2 regions of the Micromonospora sp. A200 genome follow, and region 2 is predicted to be linked to the other one. Evidence: riboswitches for the same ligand, from Rfam matches in the RefSeq annotation. Region 2 holds a riboswitch; the other holds the start of a gene.
What was found. A riboswitch is a leader RNA that binds a small molecule or an ion and turns the genes downstream of it on or off. The one in region 2 is predicted to bind thiamine pyrophosphate.
Positions count from the first base shown of each region.

Region 1: linked by a shared signal. The riboswitch ahead of M2302_RS12565 (ECF transporter S component) and the one ahead of thiE (thiamine phosphate synthase) in region 2 are both predicted to bind thiamine pyrophosphate.

Region 1 covers NZ_JARXXY010000010.1:161,294-171,933, forward strand. Annotated here, with positions in the region: gene M2302_RS12520 (metal ABC transporter permease) at 1-331, shown strand, start outside; gene M2302_RS12525 (metalloregulator ArsR/SmtB family transcription factor) at 375-674, shown strand; gene M2302_RS12530 (Fur family transcriptional regulator) at 671-1,063, shown strand; gene M2302_RS12535 (hypothetical protein) at 1,114-1,719, shown strand; gene M2302_RS12540 (hypothetical protein) at 1,729-1,896, shown strand; gene M2302_RS12545 (acyl-CoA dehydrogenase family protein) at 1,922-3,895, opposite strand; gene M2302_RS12550 (DUF6328 family protein) at 4,016-4,516, opposite strand; gene M2302_RS12555 (SIS domain-containing protein) at 4,607-5,356, opposite strand; gene M2302_RS12560 (alpha/beta hydrolase) at 5,406-6,236, opposite strand; TPP riboswitch at 6,321-6,426, shown strand; gene M2302_RS12565 (ECF transporter S component) at 6,502-7,086, shown strand; gene M2302_RS12570 (ABC transporter ATP-binding protein) at 7,199-8,650, shown strand; gene M2302_RS12575 (energy-coupling factor transporter transmembrane component T) at 8,647-9,447, shown strand; gene M2302_RS12580 (hypothetical protein) at 9,561-9,806, opposite strand; gene M2302_RS12585 (MTH1187 family thiamine-binding protein) at 10,058-10,354, shown strand; gene gndA (NADP-dependent phosphogluconate dehydrogenase) at 10,515-10,640, shown strand, end outside.
Region 2 covers NZ_JARXXY010000004.1:161,486-172,125, reverse strand. Annotated here, with positions in the region: gene rpsD (30S ribosomal protein S4) at 1-353, shown strand, start outside; gene M2302_RS05930 (DNA-directed RNA polymerase subunit alpha) at 450-1,472, shown strand; gene rplQ (50S ribosomal protein L17) at 1,507-2,064, shown strand; gene truA (tRNA pseudouridine(38-40) synthase TruA) at 2,139-2,969, shown strand; gene M2302_RS05915 (hypothetical protein) at 3,144-4,247, opposite strand; gene M2302_RS05910 (methyltransferase) at 4,376-4,981, shown strand; gene M2302_RS05905 (ATP-binding cassette domain-containing protein) at 5,023-6,702, shown strand; gene M2302_RS05900 (aldo/keto reductase) at 6,745-7,707, shown strand; TPP riboswitch at 7,949-8,057, shown strand; gene thiE (thiamine phosphate synthase) at 8,052-8,678, shown strand; gene thiO (glycine oxidase ThiO) at 8,672-9,811, shown strand; gene thiS (sulfur carrier protein ThiS) at 9,802-10,002, shown strand; gene M2302_RS05880 (thiazole synthase) at 9,999-10,640, shown strand, end outside.

The DNA.
Region 1 (10,640 bases), on a different contig from region 2:
CACCGCGGTCACCGTCACCATCGCCATGCGGGCGGTCGGGGTGCTGCTGATCAGCGCCCTGATGGTGGTGCCGGTGGCCACCGCGCAGCAGGTCACCCGGGGCTTCCGCAGCACCATGACGGCGGCCATGGCGCTCGGCCTCTTCGCGGCCGGGTCTGGGGTCTGGGTGGCGGCCACCGCCGACACCGCCCCGGGCGCCTCGGTGGTGCTGCTGGCGATCGCCTCGTTCCTGGTGGTCGCGCTCGCCGCCGCCGGCTGGCGGACGCTGCGCCGGCGGTCCACCCCGACCGGTACGCCGGCGCCCGAGCCGCACGAGGTCGTGCTCCGGTGACGCCGCCCCGGCAGCTGTCGGTGGTATTGGTTACCGTTGCAGGGTGACCGGCACGAACGGCTACGAGGCCTACGAGGGCGCGGGTGACCTGCTCCGCGCCCTGTCCGCCCCGATCCGGCTGGCGATCGTGAGCGAGCTGGCGCAGGGTGAACGGTGTGTGCACGAGCTGGTGGAGAAGCTCGGCGCCCCTCAGCCGCTGGTCTCCCAGCACCTGCGGGTGCTGCGCGGGGCGGGGGTGGTCCGCGGCTCGCGGCGCGGCCGCGAAATCGCGTACGCGCTGGTCGACGAGCACGTGGCGCACATCGTGGCGGACGCGGTGAGCCACGCCGGGGAGGGATCATGAGCGAGGGGGCGCTGCGGAACACGCGGCAGCGCACCGCGGTGAGCTCCCTGCTTGCCGAGGTGGAGGGCTTCCACAGCGCGCAGGAGCTGCACGCGATGCTCCGTGACCGGGGCGAGCGGGTCGGGCTGACCACCGTCTACCGCACCTTGCAGGGCCTCGCCGACGCGGGCGAGATCGACGTGATGCGCCCGCCCGGCGGGGAGCACCTCTACCGCCGGTGCAGCGAGGGGCACCACCACCACCTGGTCTGCCGGGCCTGCGGCCGCACCGTCGAGGTGGCCGGGCCGGCGGTGGAGACCTGGGCCGAGCGGGTCGCCGCCCAACACGGGTTCGCCGACGTCAGCCACACCCTGGAGATCTTCGGCACCTGCCCGAAGTGCGCCGCCTGACGGCGATTCAGGGGGTGCCCGCCGCGCCGCGTCGTGGCACGCTGTCCGGCGTGAAGATCTACGCCGATCGCTTCCCCGTCGCCCTCCGCCAGCTCCTCACCGACCTGCTCGTCGTCCTCTGGGTGTACGCGGCGATCCGCTTCGCCCTGTGGGTGCACGACCTGGTGCAGAAACTCGCCGTACCCGGACAGAAGCTGGAGGGGGCCGGCGGCGGCCTCGCCGACAACCTGGCCGAGGCCGGCGGCAAGGTCGGCCGGGTGCCGCTGGTCGGCGACGAGCTGACCGCCCCGTTCGAGCGGGCGGCCGAGGCGGCCCGCGGGGTCGCCGACGCCGGCCGGGACCAGCAGGAGCTGGTCGGCCAGCTCGCCCTGGCCCTCGCCATCGCCGTGCTGGTCTTCCCGATCGCCCTGGTGCTCTTCGGCTGGCTGCCGCTGCGGGTGCGCTGGATGCGCCGGGCCGCCGCGGCGAAGGCGCTCGCCACCGCCCCGGCCGGGCGGGACCTGCTGGCGCTGCGCGCTCTCGCCGGGCAGCCGCTGCGCAAGCTGACCAGGATCGATCCGGACGTGGCGGAGGCGTGGCGGCGGGGCGACGACGCCACCGTCGACGCACTCGCCGCACTGGAGCTGCGCCGCCTCGGGCTGCGGGGTGGCCGCTAGGGTGTGGCGGTGCTGTACTTCCTGATCGTCGTCGCCGTGCTGCTGCTCGGGTACGCCGCCGTCCTGGTGAGCTTCGTCCGCAAGGGTCGCAAGATCCCGCCGCAGGCGTACCTGGTGCTCGCCCTGCTCAACGGGCTGATCCTCGCGGCGGTGCTGGCCTGGGCCGTCGCCCGCTGACTTCAGCGACGGCCCAGCCCCTTGCTCAGCCGCCCTGTCGGGGGATCCGGCGGCGGACGTCCGGCGTGGTCGACGGGCCGGGTGACCAGCGCGCCACCCAGGGGGTGTCGGCCGGCGGGGTGAGCACGCCGGACTCCAGGGCGGCGTACCGGCCGGCGAGGATCCGCTTCGCCGCCGCGACGTCGACCGAGTCGGTGTTCTCCCACAGCGCGGTGAACAGCTGCTCCACCCGCACCCGGGCCTGCCGGCAGAACAGGTCGGCCAGCTCGACGTTCTCCGGGCGGGTGTCCCGCTCCGCGTACGCCCGCACGCAGACCGCGGACATCGCGAACAGCTCCGCGCCGATGTCCACCACCCGGCCGAGGAACGCCTGCTTGCGTTCCATCTTCCCCTGCCAGCGGGACATCGCGTAGAAGGTCGAGCGGGCCAGCTTGCGGGAGTGCCGCTCCACCTGCCGCAGGTGACCGGCGAGCGGGCCGAACTCGCCGTACGCGTTCGGACTCTGCCCCCTGCCGACGGCGAGGGTGGGCAGCCACCTGGCGTAGAAGGCCCCGGCCCGCGCCCCCGCCCTGGCCTTGCGACCGAGGCCGGCGTCCGGATCGATGATGTCGCCGGCGACCGAGAGGTGCGCGTCGACCGCCTCCCGGGCGATCAGCAGGTGCATGATCTCGGTGGAGCCCTCGAAGATCCGGTTGATCCGCAGGTCCCGCAGCATCTGCTCGACCGCGGCCGGGCGTTCGCCCCGGGCGGCGAGCGAGTCGGCCGTCTCGTAGCCGCGCCCGCCCCGGATCTGGATCAGCTCGTCGGCGATCTTCCAGGCCATCTCGCTGGCGTAGAGCTTGACCAGGGCCGCCTCGATCCGGATGTCGTTGCGGTCGTCGTCGGCGAGCAGGCAGCAGAGGTCGAGCATGGTCTCCATGCCGTACGTGGTGGCGGCGATGAAGGAGAGCTTCTGGGCGACCGCCTCGTGCTCGCCGACCGGCCGGCCCCACTGCACCCGGTCGGCGGCCCACTCCCGGGCCACGTTCAGCGACCACTTGCCCGCGCCGACGCACATCGCCGGCAGCGACAGCCGACCGGTGTTCAGCGTGGTCAGGGCGATCTTCAGCCCCTTGCCCTCGCCACCGATGACGTTCTCCCGGGGCACGAAGACGTCGTGGAACCGGGTCAGGCTGTTCTCCAGGCCACGCAGGCCGACGAAGGCGTTGCGCCGCTCGACGGTGATGCCGTCGCTGTCGCCGTCGACCACGAACGCGGTGATGCCGCCGCGCCGCCCCTCGCCGGCCGGCACCCGGGCCATCACCACCAGCAGGGTGGCCACCGTGCCGTTGGTGGCCCAGAGCTTCACCCCGTTGAGCCGGTAGCCCGTGCCGTCGGCGGTCGGCTCGGCGATAGTGGCCAGGCGGGCCGGGTCGGAGCCGACGTCCGGCTCGGTGAGCAGGAACGCGGACACCTCCCCGGCGGCCAGCCGGGGCAGGAAGAGCTGCTTCTGCTCGTCGGTGCCGAACATCTTCAGCGGCTGCGGCACGCCGATCGACTGGTGGGCGGAGAGCAGCGCGCCGATCGCCGGGCTGACCGAGCCGGCCAGCATCAGCGCCCGGCAGTAGTGCAGGTTGCTCAGGCCGAGCCCGCCGTACTTCCGGTCGATCTTCATGCCGAACGCGCCGAGCCGGGCCAGCCCCTGGAACACCTCGTCCGGGATGGACGCGTCCCGCTCAATGGCCGCGCCGTCCACCTCGGACCGCAGGTACGCGCCGAGCTCGGTGAGGAACCGCTCGGCCCGCGCGTCGTCGTCCGGGTCGGAGCGGGGCCAGGGGTGGATCAGGTCGGGCCGGAACCGGCCGAGGAAGAGCTCCTTGCCGAAGCTGGGCCGGTCCCAGGCGGTTTCCCGGGCCGCCTCGGCGACCTGTCGGGCCTCCTTCTCGGAGACCTGGCCCGCCTCGGCCGGCAGCGGCCCGGCGCCGTCCTCGGTGGGTCGGCTGTTGTGCGTCGTGGTCACGGCTGCCCCCTCGAACCTCGGTCCGGATGCGTCAACGTGCTCGACAAGAGCAACGCTACCCCCGGGTGTTACCCAGGGGTAGCGTTGCGCGCACGTCGGATTTCCCGGCCGGTGACCGGGTCAGTCGCCGGTCAGCACCTGCGGCTCGTCATCGTCGTCGTCGACCTCCTCACCCCAGTTGCGCCGGGCCATCGGCAGGAAGACCCAGAAGGTCAGGAACCACAGCCCGGTGAGCGCGCTCAGCACGAATGCGATCTCGCGCTGCAGCACGAAGTCGGTGATCAGCAGCACCGCGCTGACCATCGAGATCAGCATGAAGCCGAGGCCGGCGCTGGCCATCCGGTGCGCGAAGCGCACCAGCTCCGGCTTGCGGCCCTGGCGGAACAGCGCGCGGTGGAAGGCGACCGGCGAAATGATCATCGCGGTGGCGGCCGCCGCCGACAGCAGCGAGACGATGTAGACGTCCTTCTGGAAGCCGCTGGTCCGGGTGAAGCCGTTGCTGAACGGCAGGGTCAGCAGGAAGGCGAAGAGGATCTGCACGCCGGTCTGCGCGACGCGCAACTCCTGGAGCAGATCGGCGAAGTTACGCTGCCAGCGCTGCTTCTCGGATTCCTTCGACACGCGCTACCTCCGGAAGAGACGGTACTGCCGACGGGGCTCACCCCGCCGGCAGCAACGCCAATGCCCCAACCGGAGTGGCGCGAAACCGGCTCACGAACCTCGGCGGATGCGGCCGGCGTACCGGGCCTCCAGCGCGGCGTTGTGCTCGTCGCCGCCGGTCATGTTCGCCGACAGGTAGACCGGGGGCCGCTCCCCCGCCGCGATCAGCCGGGCCACCGTCTCGGCCACGATCTGCTGGGCCAGCAGGGCCGCGGTGATCGAGGAGACCGCGCCGACCGCGCCGCCGTCGGGCAGCGGCAGGGCCGCGTCACCGTACGGGGCGCCGTTGTCCAGCACCACGTCGGCGAGGTCGGCGAGCTTGCGCCCGGACGGGTGGCGCGAGGCCATCCGGCCCGAGTGCTGCGTCGAGGTGATCGCCACCAACCGGTGCCCCCGTTCGACGACCAGCGACGCGAACTCCACCATCGCGCCGTTGACGCCGGAGTTGGAGGCCAGCACGAAGATGTCCGACGGGCGGACCGGGGCCAGCTCGTAGAGCCGATGCGCCACGGCCGGATCGCGCTCCAGGTGCGGCCCGAGGATGCTTGCCGGCTCGCCGCCCAGCAGCACCAGGTCGCGCAGCGCGATCCGATTGGTCGGCACCAGCCCACCGGCCCGGCCGGCGATCTCCATCGCCAGCGCCTCGGAGTGGCCGGTGCCGAAGGCGTGCACCACCCCGTCGGCGCGCAGCGCCTCGGCGATCAGGTCGGCCGCCCGACCCACCGCCTCCCGCTGGCTCGCGGCCACCCGGCCGATCGTCTCGGTCACCACCGCCAGGTATGCCTCGGCGCTCACCGTCATGCGTTCCTCCGCTCGTCGGTCCTGCTCGTCGGGTCGGCCAGCGGCGGGCTCAGCCCAGGCCGCGTACCCGGTTCAGGATCGCCTCGGCCAGCGGGGCCGGCGCCTCGTCGGGAATCCAGTGGGTGACGCCGGGGAGCGCGACGAACCGGTACGGCCCGGTCACCTGGGCGGCGCAGGCCTCGGCGGCGGGCCGGCCGATCGCGACGTCCTTGTCGCTCCAGACGAAGGTGGTCGGCACCGCGACCGGCCCGATCCGGGCCAGGTCGGCCAGGGACATGGCCCGGTACCAGTTCAGCGCCCCGGTCAGCGCGCCCGGCTCCCGCATCGGCTCGGCGTACCGGGCCACCCGCTCGGCGTCGCCCAACCGGGAGAGCATCCGGCGCAGGGCCGTCGCCTGCACGGCCAGCAGTACCTTCTCGGCCTTGCCCGCCTGGCGGAACAGCAGCATGTACGACGAGCGCGCCTTCTGCCCCGGGTCGTTCGCCAGCGCGTGCGCCATCGCGGCCGGATGCGGCACGGAGACGGCGGTCAGCGTGCGGACCCGCTCGGGGTGCCCCGCGGCGAGGCCCCAGGCGACGACCGCGCCCCAGTCGTGCCCCACCACGTGGGCCGCCTCGACGCCCAGCGCGTCGAGCAGCGCCACCGCGTCCTCGACCAGCTCCGGCAGCCGGTAGGCGGCCACCTCGGCCGGGCGGGCGCCCGGCGAGTAGCCCCGCTGGTCCGGCGCGTACGTGCGCAGGCCGGCGGCGTGCAGCGCCGGCACCACGTCGTCCCACTCGCCGCCGTGTTGCGGGAAGCCGTGCAGCAGGAGGACGGGTTCGCCGCCCTCCGGGCCGCCGGTGCGTACCTCGAACGTCAGCTCTCGCGCCTCGACCTGCATGATCGGCAGCCTACTCAGCCCGGCGGTCGTCCACCCGGGCCGACCGTGGCGGGGTCGGAGCTGTTAGCGTCGACGAGACAACTTCACATCCGACAGGGGAGCGCACAGCGCTGAGAGTGCGGGCACCGCCCGCAGACCCTCGAACCTGATCTGGGTAATGCCAGCGCAGGGAGTTCGGTCGACCTCCAGCCGCGCCGCCGTCCGGTCCCACACCGGGCGCGGCGTGCGTCTTCTCCTGGTTCGATCATTTGGACTGGGAGCACACATGACCAACACCGACAGCAACCGGTGGCGCACCATCGACATCGTCATCGCGGCGGTGCTCGGGGTGGCCTTCGGCATCATCTTCTGGGCCTGGGGCCTGCTCTGGAACGGCCCCGCCGACGCGATCCCGCTGCCCGGCCGGGCCGCCATCTACGGCGTCTGGCTCGTCCCGGCCGTCCTGGGCGGTCTGATCATCCGCAAGCCGGGCGCCGCCTTCTTCACCCTCACCGTCGCCGCGCTGGTCTCGGTGGCGTTGGGCAGCAGCTGGGGCTGGACGCTGGTCATCCAGGGTCCGCTCGAGGCCGCCGCGGCGGAACTCGCCTTCGCGGCCTTCGGGTACCGCGTCTTCCGGCTGCCCGTCGCCCTGCTGGCCGCCACGCTGGCCGGCCTGGCGGCGGCGCTCTACGACGTCTTCGTCTGGTACCCGGACACCGCCTGGGGCAGCTTCCGCCTCCCCTACATCCTGATCACCGCGGTCAGCTCCCTGGTGATCGCCGGCCTGGGCAGTGTCGCGCTCACCCGCGCCCTCGCCCGCACCGGCGTCCTCGACCGCTTCCCCGCCGGCCGCGAACGCGCCGCCATCTGACCGCCCCCGCTTCGTTGATCAAGAGGTTTGCGTCAACGGGAGCCACCGTCGTGACGCAAACCTCTTGATCACCGGCCGGGAGCCGGGTGGGCCTGGGTAGGGAGGGGGTCGGGTGGGCGCGGTGTTGGTGCGCGGGTTCGGGTGGCGGCACGCCGGGCGGAAGGCGTGGGCCGTGCGCGGGGTGGACCTGCGGATCGAGGCCGGGGAACGGGTCCTGCTGCTCGGGCCGTCCGGGGCGGGCAAGAGCACCCTGCTGGCGGCACTGGCCGGGCTGCTGCCCGAGGACTCCGGCGAGCAGGAGGGCACCGTCGAGATCGACGGGCTCGACCCGCGCAAGGACCGGGAACGGGTCGGCATCGTCTTCCAGGACCCGGAGACCCAGCTGGTGATGGCCCGCAGCGGCGACGACGTCGCGTTCGGGCTGGAGAACCGGGGGGTGCCGGCCGAGGAGATCTGGCCGCGGGTGGACGAGGCGTTGCGCCGGGTCGGCTTCCCGTACGACCGGGACCGGCCCACCGCGGCGCTCTCCGGCGGCGAGCAGCAGCGCCTGGCCCTGGCCGGCGCGCTCGCCCTGCGCCCCGGCCTGCTGCTGCTCGACGAGCCGACCGCCAACCTCGACCCGGCCGGCGCGGACCTGGTCCGCCGGGCGGTCGCCGGCGCGCTGTCCGCCGACACCACCCTGATCCTGGTCGAACACCGGGTCGCCGAGGCGCTGCCGCTGGTCGACCGGGTGGTGGTGCTGGAGCCGGGCGGCGGTGTCCGCGCGGACGGCCCGCCGGAGGCGGTCTTCGCCGCGCACGGCGAGGCACTGGCCGCCGAGGGCGTCTGGGTGCCGGGCCGGACCATCCCGCCCCGGCACGCCACCGGGCCGCCCGGCGAGGAGTTGCTCACCGCCGACCGGCTCGGCCTGCCGCCCCGGCTGGCCCCCACCGACCTGCGGGTACGCGCCGGCGAGGCGCTCGCCGTGCTCGGGCCCAACGGCGTCGGCAAGTCCACCCTGGCCCTGCTCCTCGGCGGGCTGCTCCGCCCCGGCGTCGGCCGGGTCACCGCCACGGCCGCGCTGGCCGGGCCGGACGAGCGCACTCCCCCGCACCGCTGGCGGGCGCCCGCGCTGGCCCGCCGGATCGGCTCGGTCTTCCAGGACCCGGAGCACCAGTTCGTCACCGCCACCGTCTTCGACGAGCTGGCGCTCGGCCCCCGCCGGACCGGCCAGTCCGAGCCGGCGGTGCGCGCCACCGTGGACGCCCTGCTGGACCGGCTGCGGCTGACCCGGCTGGCCGGGGCGAACCCGTACACCCTCTCCGGTGGGGAGGCGCGGCGGCTCAGCGTGGCGACCGCGCTGGCCACCGCGCCCCGCCTGCTGATCTGCGACGAACCGACCTTCGGCCAGGACCGGCGCACCTGGCGGGAGCTGCTCGACCTCTTCGCCGAGCTGCGCGACGCCGGGCACGGCGTCGTCACCGTCACCCACGACGCGGACTTCGTCGCCGCGCTCGCCGACCGCACCGTCACCCTGAACCAGCGGCCCGACCCGGCCGACGGCGACTCCGGGCGATGCCCGTGATCAGCCTGGAACCCGTCGCGGCGCCCGGCGCGCCGCTGGCCCGGCGCAACCCGGTGGCAAAGCTGGCCGCCGCGTTGGTCTTCTCGGCCGTCCTGGTGGCCACCCTGGACCCGGTCGCCCCGGCCATCGCGATCGCCGTGGAGCTGGCCGTGCTGCCGCTGTTCGGGATCCGGTACCGGGTGCTGGCCCGGCGGGCCCTGCCGCTGCTGGCCGCCGCGGCCGGCATCGTGGTCACGCTGGTGCTCTTCGCCGCCGACCGGTCCGGCCGGGTGCTGCTGGACGCCGGGCCGCTGCTGGTCACCTCGGGAGTGCTGCTCACGGTGCTCGGGCTGGTGCTGCGGATGTTCGCGGTGGCCCTGCCGGGCGTGATCGTCTTCGCCACCACCGACCCGACCGACCTGGCCGACGCGCTGGTGCAGAACGCGAAGGCGCCGGCCCGCTTCGCCATCGGGACGCTGGCCGCGTTCCGGCTGGTCCCGCTGCTCGGCCAGGAGTGGCAGATGATCGAGATGGCCCGCCGGGCGCGTGGCGTGGACGCCGGGCGCAACCCGGTGGCGAAGCTACGACTGTTCGTGTCGACCGCGTTCGCCCTGCTGGTCGGGGCGATCCGGCGGGGCACCCGGCTGGCCGTGGCGATGGACGCCCGGGGCTTCGACGCCGGCACCCCGCGCACCTTCGCCCGCCGGCAGCGGTTCGGCCTGGCCGACGGGCTGCTCGTGGTCGGAGCGGCCGTGCTGGGGGGTGCGGCGATCGCGGTCAGCGTCGCGCTCGGCACCTTCCGCCCGCTGATCGGCTGACCCGGGGCGACCGGGTCCCGGACCGGCGGCCCGGTGCGGCAGCCGAAGGGTCGCCGCACCGGGAGCGCCGGATCAGGTACGCGACCGACCGGCCTCCGTACCAGCAGCGCGGATCAGCTGCGGCGGAAGGCGTACCGGCGGGTCTGGCCACGGGCGGCGGTGGAGCCGCCGCGCACCGGCGGGCCGGTCCACGGCGGCGTCGCCGGGGCGGGCCGGGCGGCGGGCGCGGAGCCCGTCTCCTCCGGCAGGGTGACCGGGGCGGCGGGCGCCACGGTGAGCGCGTCGAGATCCGGCGGGCTCACCGCCACCTTGGCCGGCGCCGACGGGCGGGACTTCTTCGGACTGCGCTTGGCGGGCATACGCTGCCTCCTTCGGATGCGGGGACCGCGCCGCGAGGCGGGCGATCGGCGGGCAGGGAACGGCCCGGGCGGCCCGACCACGGAGACACCACCCGTACGGGAAAGGTGGGGAATGCGGACGCCCGGCGCGGCCGGACCCCCGACGACGCGGCGGGCCCGACTGGCTGAAGGTGGGGCGTCAGATACGCATGCCGAGAGGCTAACCCACCGACGGCGGCCGCCGCAGCCGATTTACTGGCACCATCGGCGGCATGCTGATCGCGTTCTCGATTACCCCGCTGGGCGTCGGCGAGTCCGTCGGTGACCTGGTCGCCGAGGCGGTCCGGGTGGTCCGTGCCTCCGGCCTGCCCAACCGCACCGACGCCATGTTCACCACCGTCGAGGGTGAGTGGGACGAGGTGATGGCGGTGGTCAAGCGGGCGGTCGACGTGGTGGCCGAACAGGCACCCCGGGTCAGCGTGGTGCTCAAGGCCGACGTGCGACCCGGCGTCACCGACGCGCTCACCGGCAAGGTGGCCCACGTCGAGGCCCGCCTGGCCGAGGGCTGACCCCGCCCGGCGCCGCCGCTGGCCGGCCCGGCTGGTCCCGCAGCCCGGCGCCCGCGACGGCCCGCACCGTGCCACTCACCGAGCGTCGATGTCCGGACCCTGGCGGCCGGTGGCCGCGATACGGTCGCAGGACGGCAGGCCGACGAGAGGTGGCGGACGGATGGCTCAGCAGGCGACGGCGCAGATCGGGGTCACGGGGCTGGCGGTGATGGGCCGCAACCTGGCCCGGAACCTGGCCCGCAACGGCTTCACCGTGGCCGTGCACAACCGCTCCCCCGAGCGCACC
Region 2 (10,640 bases):
TCCTGCAGATCCTCGAGTCGCGGCTGGACAACGTGGTCTACCGGGCCGGCTACGCCAGCTCGCGTGACCAGGCCCGCCAGCTGGTCAAGCACGGCCACTTCACGGTGAACGGCAAGAAGGTCGACATCCCGTCGTACCGCGTCAAGGAGCACGACATCATCGAGGTACGGGGCAAGAGCAAGGAGCTCACCCCGTTCCTGGTGGCGCAGGCTCAGGCCGGTTCGCGGTCGGTTCCGGCGTGGCTTGAGGCCATCCCGAGCCAGATGAAGATCCTCGTGCACTCGCTCCCGGCCCGCCAGGTGATCGACACCCAGGTCCAGGAGCAGCTGATCGTCGAGCTCTACTCCAAGTAAGGGCTCGTTGCGGTGGCCCGCCCCGCGGGGCGGGCCACCGGAACAGTTTGTGTCGTGGGCGTCAAATAGCGGGCGTCCCGGAAGAGAAGAGAAAAGATGCTCATCAGCCAGCGACCCTCCCTCTCCGAGGAGTCGATCAACGAGACCCGGTCCCGGTTCACCATCGAGCCGCTGGAGCCCGGTTTCGGCTACACCCTGGGCAACTCGCTGCGTCGTACGCTGCTGTCGTCCATCCCGGGTGCGGCGGTCACCTCGATCAAGATCGACGGTGTGCTGCACGAGTTCACCACGATCCCCGGGGTCAAGGAGGACGTGGTCGAGCTCGTCATGAACATCAAGGAGCTCAACGTCAGCTCCGAGCACGACGAGCCGGTCAGCATGTACCTGCGCAAGCAGGGCCCGGGCGACGTGACGGCGGGCGACATCCAGCCCCCGGCCGGCGTCTCGGTGCACAACCCGGACCTGAAGCTCGCCACCCTCAACGGCAAGGGCCGGCTCGACATGGAGCTGACCGTGGAGCGGGGTCGTGGCTACGTCACGGCGGCGCAGAACAAGCAGGCCGGCGCCGAGATCGGCCGGATCCCGGTCGACTCGATCTACTCGCCGGTGCTCAAGGTGACGTACCGCGTCGAGGCGACCCGCGTCGAGCAGCGGACCGACTTCGACCGGCTGATCATCGACGTCGAGACCAAGCCGTCGATGGGCCCGCGTACCGCGCTGGCCTCCGCCGGCTCGACGCTGGTGGAGCTCTTCGGCCTGGCCCGGGAGCTGGACGAGACCGCCGAGGGCATCGACATCGGGCCGTCCCCGCAGGACGCCCAGCTCGCGGCGGACCTGGCCCTGCCGATCGAGGAGCTGGACCTCACCGTCCGCTCCTACAACTGCCTCAAGCGCGAGGGCATCAACTCCGTTGGTGAGCTCATCGGGCGTACCGAGGCCGACCTCCTCGACATCCGGAATTTCGGTCAGAAGTCGATCGACGAGGTCAAGATGAAGCTCGCCGGGATGGGTCTCGGGCTGAAGGACTCGGCCCCGAACTTCGACCCGGCGCACGTCGTGGACGCCTTCGGCGAGGCCGACTACGACACCGACGACTACCGCGAGACCGAGCAGCTCTAGTCCGCGCTGCCGCCACACCTGAGGAGCACCAAGCATGCCCACGCCCACCAAGGGCCCCCGCCTCGGCGGCAGCCCCGCGCACGAGCGGCTGATGCTGGCCAACCTGGCCACCGCGCTGTTCCAGCACGGCAAGATCCAGACCACCGAGACGAAGGCCCGGCGGCTGCGTCCGCTGGCCGAGCAGCTCATCACCAAGGCCAAGCGTGGCGACCTCGCCGCGCGCCGGCGGGTGCTGGGCGTCGTCAAGGACAAGGACGTGGTCTACGCCCTGTTCGACCAGATCGCGCCCCGGTACGCCAACCGCAACGGTGGCTACACCCGGATCGTGAAGACCGGTCCGCGCAAGGGTGACGCCGCTCCGATGGCGATCATCGAGCTGGTCGAGGAGCTTCAGGTCGCCGAGCCCAAGGCGAACAAGAAGACCGCCGCCCGCAAGGCCGCCCAGCAGGACAAGGTCGAGGCCCTGGCCCCGGCCGAGGAGACCCCGGAGTCGAACTCGGGCGACCAGGACGCCGAGCCGCCGGTGTCGGCGTCCGGTGACACCGACGCCGCCCGCGAGGACAGCGACGAGGCCAACGAGAACAAGGCCTGAGCACAGGCGTCATCGTCGGGCCCGGCATCCCTTCCTGGGGTGCCGGGCCCGACGGCGTGAACGGGAGGTACGAGGTGGACGAGCGGACCCGGCTGCGGCTGGACGTCTCGTACGACGGCACGGACTTCTCCGGCTGGGCCGCCCAGCCGACCCGGCGGACGGTCGCCGGGGTGCTGACCCAGACGCTGGACCTGGTCCTCGGCGCGGGCACGGCGACCGGGCTGACCGTCGCCGGCCGCACCGACGCCGGGGTGCACGCGACCGGTCAGGTCTGCCACCTCGACCTGCCCACCGCCGTGTGGCGGGAGCACGACGGACGGCTGCTGCGCCGGTTGGCCCGGCTGCTCCCGACCGACGTGCGGGTCCGCGCCATGAGCGAGGTGCCCGCCGACTTCGACGCCCGTTTCTCGGCGACCTTCCGGCGCTACGAGTACCGGGTGACCGACGCCCCCTGGGGCGCCGAGCCGCTGCGCCGGCACGACACCCTCGCCTGGCCGAAGCCGCTGGAGCTGACGGCGCTGAACGCCGCCGCGGCCGGGCTGGTGGGGGAGCACGACTTCGCCGCGTACTGCCGGCGCAAGGAGAACGCCACCACGCTGCGCGAGGTGACCCGGCTGGACTGGCGGCGCGACCCGGACGGCATCCTCGTGGCCACCGTGCAGGCCGACGCGTTCTGCCAGGCGATGGTGCGCAGCCTGGTCGGGGCGATGCTGGTCGCCGGGGACGGCCGGCGGCCGGTCGCGTGGCCGGCGAGCCTGCTGAGCCGGCGGGAACGCTCCAGCGAGGTGACCGTCGCGGCGGCGCACGGGTTGACCCTGGTCGCGGTCGGCTACCCGGACGACCCGGCCGAGTACGCGCGCCGCGCCGACCTCACCCGCCGCCTCCGCGTCGCCACCGAGGCCTGAGCGCACGGGGGTTCGCGAGACCCGGTGCAGCCAAGGGCACCCACCCGGTGCGCGCGCCCGCGCCGGCGGCGTGGCGCGTGACCAGGCGTTGCTCAGGCGGGCCTGAACACGTGGCGAGGCCCGGTCCGCAGGACTCGGACCGGGCCTCGCGTCGTGTCGCCGTCGACCGGCGGCTCAGTTGCCGGGCAGCCCGTCGGGAGTGGCGTTGCCGCCCTGGGTGCCGGTGCCCTCGGTCGCCCTCGCGGTGGGCTGGACGGCGCTGCCGCCGGCGGCCCGGCGTTCGAGCACGCCCTTGTCGAGGTGCAGCTCGATCAGGTCGTAGATGATGTCGCGGGCCGCCGTGTCCCCGGCCGGCACGGCGCCGCCGTCGGCGCGGACGACCAGGCAGTAGGCGAGGTAGTGGCCGCGTACCTGCCAGCCGACCCGGGCCGCAGCAGTGCTGAGCGCCTCGGTGCCGTCACCGGCGGCCAGGCCGCGGAAGCGGCCCTGCCGCTCGTCGAGCAGCTGCCGGATCCGGTCCCGGACGCGTTGCGCGCTGGCCTTGTCGGTCAGGTTGAACAGGCCGGCGGTGGCCAGGTGCTCGCCGTCGGCGGAGCGCAGCGTGCCCCGGACCACCTGGCTGCACCCGAGCCGGACCAGCAGATCGGCGATCTCGCCGGTGGCAGCGACCGCGCAACTGCCACCGGAGTGCGTCGTCAGCACGTCGTAGGCGGGTCGTCCGTCGGCCACCACCAGCTTCTTACCGGCGAAGACCTCGCGCGCGGTCAGCGGCTGCTGGTCCGTGTCGCGGGAGTCGAGGTCGTCGGCGGTCGACCCGTCGACCGGCGCGGCCGTGGTGGGCTGCGGCGCCGCCGCCGTCGGGTCGTCGCTCGGCGTGCGGTCGGCGAGGAGGGCCGCCGCGCCGAGGCCGCAGAGCGCGAGCAGGACCAGCACCGCCGCACCGCCGACGAGCACCTGCCACAGCCGACCACCGCCGCGCCCGGAGCCGGACCGGCCGGACGCGGGCGGCCCCGGCGGCTCGGTCGGCTCGGTCGGCTCGGTCGGGACGTACTCGCGGGGGAGGGTGGGCGGCGGCGGGACCTGGACGGACGCGCGGACCGGAACCGGGTCGGCGGCCGGGGGAGCCGGCCGGGTGGCCCGCGGCAGTGACGGGGTGGGGAAGCGGGACGGAGACGGCCCGGCCGGCGCGGGCGGGCCGGGCGGGAACTCCGGCAGGTCCGACTCGGACCGCGGGTACTCCACGAAGGCGTCCTCATCGGACTCGTACCGATACACCATGTCGCCCAGAGTAGGAGCCATTGCCCCTTTAGTGGGGTAATAACGGGAAATTCCGGCGCGGGCGCGTCGGAGTGCTACCCGCCGAGGCGACCGCGACCGCCCTCCGGCCCGGTGGGAGAATGCCGGACGTGACCGGCGACCACTACTTTTCCACCAGCCCCACCGCTGCGGCGCGCCCGCGGGAGGTCGAGTTCTCCGTCGCCGGGCGCGACTACACCCTGGCCTCCGCCAGCGGGGTCTTCTCCGCCGACCGGCTCGACCCCGGCACCGCCGTCCTGCTGCGCAAGGCCGAGCTGCCGACCGCCACCGTCGGCGGTGACCTGCTCGACATCGGCTCGGGCTTCGGGCCGATCAGCTGCGTGCTGGCCACCAGCGCGCCGGCCGCCACCGTCTGGGCGGTCGACGTCAACGAGCGGGCCCGCGCCCTCACCGCCGAGAACGCCCGCCGGGTCGGCGCCGCCGACCGGTTACGGGCGGTCGCCCCGGACGAGGTCCCGGCCGACGTCACCTTCACCCAGATCTGGTCCAACCCGCCGATCCACATCGGCAAGGCCGAACTGCACGAGCTGCTGCGCCGCTGGCTGCCCCGACTCGCCCCGGACGGCGTCGCCTGGCTGGTGATCGCCCGCCACCTCGGCGGCGACTCACTGCACCGCTGGCTGGTCGACGGCGGTTGGCAGGTCGAGCGGCACGCCAGCCAGAAGGGCTACCGGGTGCTGCGGGTCACCCGGTAATCGGGTGTCGCCCGCGCCGCCCGCTCCGGCAGGATGCCGGCGTGGGATACGTGGACGTGGCAGGGGTCGGGTACATCCTCCCCGACGGCCGGGAACTCTTCGCCGACGTGTCGTTCCGGGTCGGTGAGGGTGCCAAGGTCGCCCTGGTCGGCCCGAACGGCGCCGGCAAGACGACACTGTTGCGGATGGTCGCCGGCGACCTGCCGGTGAAGACCGGCGCCGTCGCCCGGGCCGGCGGCCTCGGCGTGATGCGGCAGTTCATCGGCATGATCGGGGACGACACCACGCTCGCCGACCTGGCGCTCTCGCTCGCCCCACCGGCGCTGCGCGACGCCGGCCGCCGGCTGGCCGAGACCGAGGCGGCCATGCGGTCGGCCGAGCTGCGCGGCAAGTACAGCACCGCCGCCGGCAAGGCCCAGCTGGCGTACGCGGACGCGCTGGCCGCCTGGGGCGAGACCGGCGGGTACGACGCCGAGGTGCTCTTCGACACGGTCGCCACCATCGTGCTGGACCTGCCCTGGGACGCCGCCCGGGACCGCCCGGTGCGCACCCTCTCCGGCGGCCAGCAGAAGCGCTTCGCCCTGGAACTGCTGCTGCGCGGCACCGACGAGGTACTGCTCCTCGACGAGCCGGACAACTTCCTCGACGTGCCCGGCAAGCGCTGGCTGGAGGCGCGGCTGCGCGAGTCCGGCAAGTCCGTGCTCTACGTCTCGCACGACCGGGAACTGCTGGCCCAGACCGCCGATCGGGTGGTCGCCGTCGAGGGCGGCAGCGCCTGGGTGCACCCGGCGGGCTTCGCCAGCTGGTACGACGCCCGGGTGGCCCGGCACGCCCGCCTCGACGAGCTGCGCAAACGCTGGGACGAGGAACACCAGAAGCTGCGCGAGCTGATGCTGATGTACAAGCAGAAGGCCGCGTACAACGACGGGATGGCGTCGCGCTACCAGGCGGCGCAGACCCGGCTGCGCAAGTTCGAGGAGGCCGGGCCGCCGCCCGTACCCCCGAAGGACCAGGACATCCGGATGCGCCTGGCCGGCGGGCGGACCGGCAAGCGCGCGGTCATCTGCGACCAGCTGGAGCTCGACGGCCTGACCTACCCCTTCGACCTGGAACTCTGGTACGGCGACCGGGTCGCCGTGCTCGGCGCCAACGGGACGGGGAAGTCGCACTTCCTGCGGCTGCTCGCCCGGGGCGGCACCGACCCGGACCCGGCCAACGGCCCGGTCGACGGCGCGGCCGCGTTGGCCCCGGTCGCCCACGACGGCACGGTCCGGCTCGGCGCGCGGGTCCGGCCCGGCCACTTCTCCCAGACCCACGACCGGCCCGAGCTGGTGGCGAAGACCCTGGTCGAGATCCTCTGGCGGGGCGACGACCACCGGGCCGGGATGGACCGGCACGCCGCGATGGCGGCGCTCAGCCGGTACGAGCTGGCCGCACAGGGCGACCAGCGCTTCGGCACCCTCTCCGGCGGGCAGCAGGCACGTTTCCTGGTGCTCCTGTTGGAACTGTCCGGGGCGACCCTGCTGCTGCTCGACGAGCCGACGGACAACCTCGACCTCGCCTCCGCCGAGGCGCTGGAGGCCGGGCTGGCCGCGTTCTCCGGGACGGTGGTCGCGGTCACCCACGACCGCTGGTTCACCCGGTCCTTCGACCGGTTCGTGCTGTTCGGCGGCGACGGCGAGGTGGTGGAGACGCCGGAGCCGGTCTGGGACGTGCGCTGACGGGCGGCGGGCGCGGGGCCCGTCGCTCGCGGCGGGCATAGGGTGGATCACGTGACTGAGATGACCTACCGCCGGTTGGGCGACTCCGGGCTCGTGGTGTCCCTGGTCGGCATCGGCTGCAACAACTTCGGCCGCAAGCTCGACCTCGACGGCACCCGGGCGGTGGTCGACGCCGCCCTCGACGCCGGGATCAACTTCTTCGACACCGCCGACATCTACGGCGAGCCGCAGGGCGGCTCCGAGGAACTGCTCGGGCAGGCGCTCAAGGGGCGCCGGGACGACGTGGTGGTGGCCACCAAGTTCGGCATGGACATGCACGGCATGAACGGCCCCGACCACGGCGCCCGGGGCGCGCGCCGCTACATCGCCCGGGCCGTGGAGGCGTCGCTGCGCCGGCTCGGCACCGACCACATCGACCTGTACCAGATGCACGAGCCCGACCCGGGCACCCCGATCGACGAGACGCTCGCCGCCCTGGACGACCTCGTCCGCGCCGGCAAGGTGCGCTACCTCGGCAACTCCAACTTCGCCGGCTGGCAGATCGCCGACGCCGACTGGGTCGCCTCCTCCAACGGGCGGGCCCGGTTCATCAGCGCGCAGAACCACTACTCGCTGCTGGAACGCTCCGTCGAAACCGAGGTCGTGCCCGCCTGCGAGCGGTTCGGCCTGGGCATGCTGCCGTTCTTCCCGCTCGCCAACGGCCTGCTCACCGGCAAGTACAAGCGCAACGAGGCGCCGCCCGCCGGCAGCCGGCTCTCCGGCGGCGGCCGGTACGCGCAGCGCCTCGCCGCCGCGGACTGGGACACCATCGAGGCCATCGAGGCGTACGCCGGCGAGCGCGGCCTGTCGATGCTCCAGGTGGCGATCGGCGGGCTGGCCGCCCGTCCGGCGGTGACCTCGGTGATCGCCGGCGCCACCACGCCGGAGCAGGTGCGGGCCAACGCCGAGGCCGGGACCTGGCAGCCCACCGACGAGGACCTGGACGCCCTCGACGCCATCCTCTGATCGTCGGCCGGTCGGCCGACCCACCGGCGGTCGCACCACCCGTGAGCGGGGCACCTCGGAGTCGTTGCGACGCCTCCGAGGTGCCCCGTTCTTTCGTGCCCGGTCCGTCCACTCAGGGCCAACCGGACAGCATGGCGTGAGGGGTTCGTCACGCGCTGCCCGCACCGTCGAGTTGAGACGGTCCGTGGGAAAAGCGCACCCCGCCCTTGGCGGATCGGCGCATCCGTCGTACGGTATGCCGCAAGTGACCCACGGGAGCCCGGTGCACCGGGCTGAGAGGGGGGCTGAAGCCCCCGACCGTCGAACCTGATCCGGGTAATGCCGGCGCAGGGAGGAGCGTTGCCGTGCCGTCCCTGGGACGACTGCATCTGATCACCGACACCCGGCCGGGGCGCGACCCGCTCGCCGTGCTGCGCGCCGCCCTGCCGGTGGCCCGCGCCGAGCTGGTCGTACAGGTCCGGGTGGACGACGACGCCACCGACCGGCAGGCGTACGAGCTGGCCCGCCGGGTGCTCGCGCTGTGCGCGCCGTACGGGGTGCCGTGCCTGGTCAACGACCGGCTGCACGTGGCGCTCGCGGTGGGCGCCGCCGGGGGCCACGTGGGCGCGGACGACCTGCCGGTCGGGGCGGCCCGCCGGGTGCTCGGCGCCACCGCCGTGCTCGGCGCCACCGCCCGGGAACCGGTCGCCGCCACCGAGGCGGTCGCCGCCGGAGCCAGCTACCTGGGCGTGGGCCCCTGCCACGCCACCACCACCAAGACCGGCCTGCCGGCCCCGATCGGCCCGGACGGGGTACGCGCCGTCGCCGAGGCCGTCGCCGTGCCGGTGATCGCCATCGGCGGGGTGACCGCCGCGTCGGTGCCGGCGCTGCGGGCCGCCGGGGCGTACGGGGTGGCGGTGGTGGGGGCGCTGTCCGGATCAACGGATCCGGCCCGAGCTACCGCTGAACTGCTCGGGGCGCTGACGTGCTGACCCGACCGGACGTCGCCGTGGTGGGGGCGGGACCGGTCGGGCTGGCGATCGCCTGGCGCTGCGCCGCGCGCGGGCTGCGCGTCGTCGTGCACGATCCCGCCCCCGGCTCCGGCGCGTCCCACGTGGCCGCCGGGATGCTCTCGCCGGTCGCCGAGGCGTACTTCGGGGAGCACGAGCTGACCGGGCTGCTCACCGAGTCGGCCGCCCGCTGGCCGGGCTTCGCCGCCGAGCTGGCCGAGGCCGCCGGCACCGATTTCGGCCACCGCACCGAGGGCACCCTCGTCGTCGGGCTCACCGGTGACGACCTGGCCGAGGCGCGGCGACTCTGGTCGTACCAGCGGGGGTTGGGGCTGCCGATCACGCCGCTGCGCCCCTCCGAGTTGCGGGACCGCGAGCCGGCGCTGGCGCCGCGGGTGCGCGGCGGCGCGGTCGCGCCCGGCGACCACCAGGTCGACCCCCGGCGGCTAGTGGCCGCGCTGCGGGCGGCGGCCGAGCGGGCCGGGGCCACGCTGGTACCCGGCGCGGTCGCCAGCCTCACCGACGTGGACGCCCGGGTCACCGTGGTCGCCGCCGGCTGCGGCGCCGCCGCGCTCACCGGCCTGCCGGTCCGGCCGGTGAAGGGGCAGGTGCTCCGGCTGCGCGCGCCCGGTCGCGGCACGCCGGACTTCCGGCACGTGATCCGGGGGTACGCCGACGGCGAGTCGGTGTACCTGGTGCCGCGCGCCGACGGCGAGGTGGTCCTCGGCGCGACCGTCGAGGAGCGCGCCGACACCGAGGTGACCGCCGGGGCGGTGCTGCGGCTGCTCCGCGCCGCCGTCGACCTGGTGCCCGACCTGGCCGAGTACATCCTGGTGGAGGCCGCCGCCGGGCTGCGCCCCGGTACGCCGGACAACGCGCCGATCCTCGGGCCGCTGCCCGGCCGGCCCGGTGTGCTGGTCGCCACCGGCCACCACCGGCACGGCATCCTGCTCACCCCGGTCACCGCCGACCTGATCACCGAACTGGTGCTCACCGGCGCGGCGGACCCGCTGCTCGCCCCCTTCGCGCCGGACCGGTTCACCGCCGGCGCCGCCGCCCGGGCCGCCGGCCGGGACCGGATCGCACCCACCCCCGAGGAGGAGACGTGCAACTGATCGTCAACGGTGCCGGCCGGGACCTGCCCGGCGGGTCGACCGTGGCGGACCTGGTCCGCGCGGTCACCGAGCAGCGGCGCGGCCTCGCGGTGGCGGTGAACGGCGAGGTGGTGCCCCGCACCGGCTGGCCGGCGACCGTGCTGCGCGACGGCGACCGGGTCGAGGTGCTCAGCGCCGCCCAGGGCGGGTGAGCGGCATGACGCTGACCATCGGCACCGTCACCCTCGGGTCGCGGCTCATCCTCGGCACCGGCGGCGCGGCCAACCTGCACGTGCTGGAGCAGGCCGTCCGGGCCTCCGGCACCGAGCTGGTCACGGTGGCCCTGCGCCGGGTGGACACCACCCCCGCCGCAGCCGGCGGGCTGCTCGACGTGCTGGACCGGTGCGGGGTGCGGCTGCTGCCGAACACCGCCGGCTGCTACACCGCCGGCGAAGCGGTGAAGGTGGCCCACCTGGCCCGGGAGGCGTTCGACACCGACTGGGTGAAGCTGGAGGTGATCGGCGACGAGCGCACGCTGCTGCCCGACGGGGTGGAGCTGCTGCGCGCCGCCGAGGAACTGGTCGCCGACGGGTTCACCGTGCTGCCGTACACCTCCGACGACCCGATCCTGGCCCGCCGGCTGGCCGATGTGGGCTGCGCCGCGGTGATGCCGGCCGGCGCGCCGATCGGCTCCGGGCTGGGCGTGACCAACCCGCACCACATCCGGCTGATCCGGCAGAGCGTGGCCGTGCCGGTGATTCTCGACGCCGGCATCGGTACCGCCTCCGACGCGGCGCTCGCCATGGAGCTGGGCTGCGACGCGGTGCTGCTGGCCAGCGCGGTCACCCGG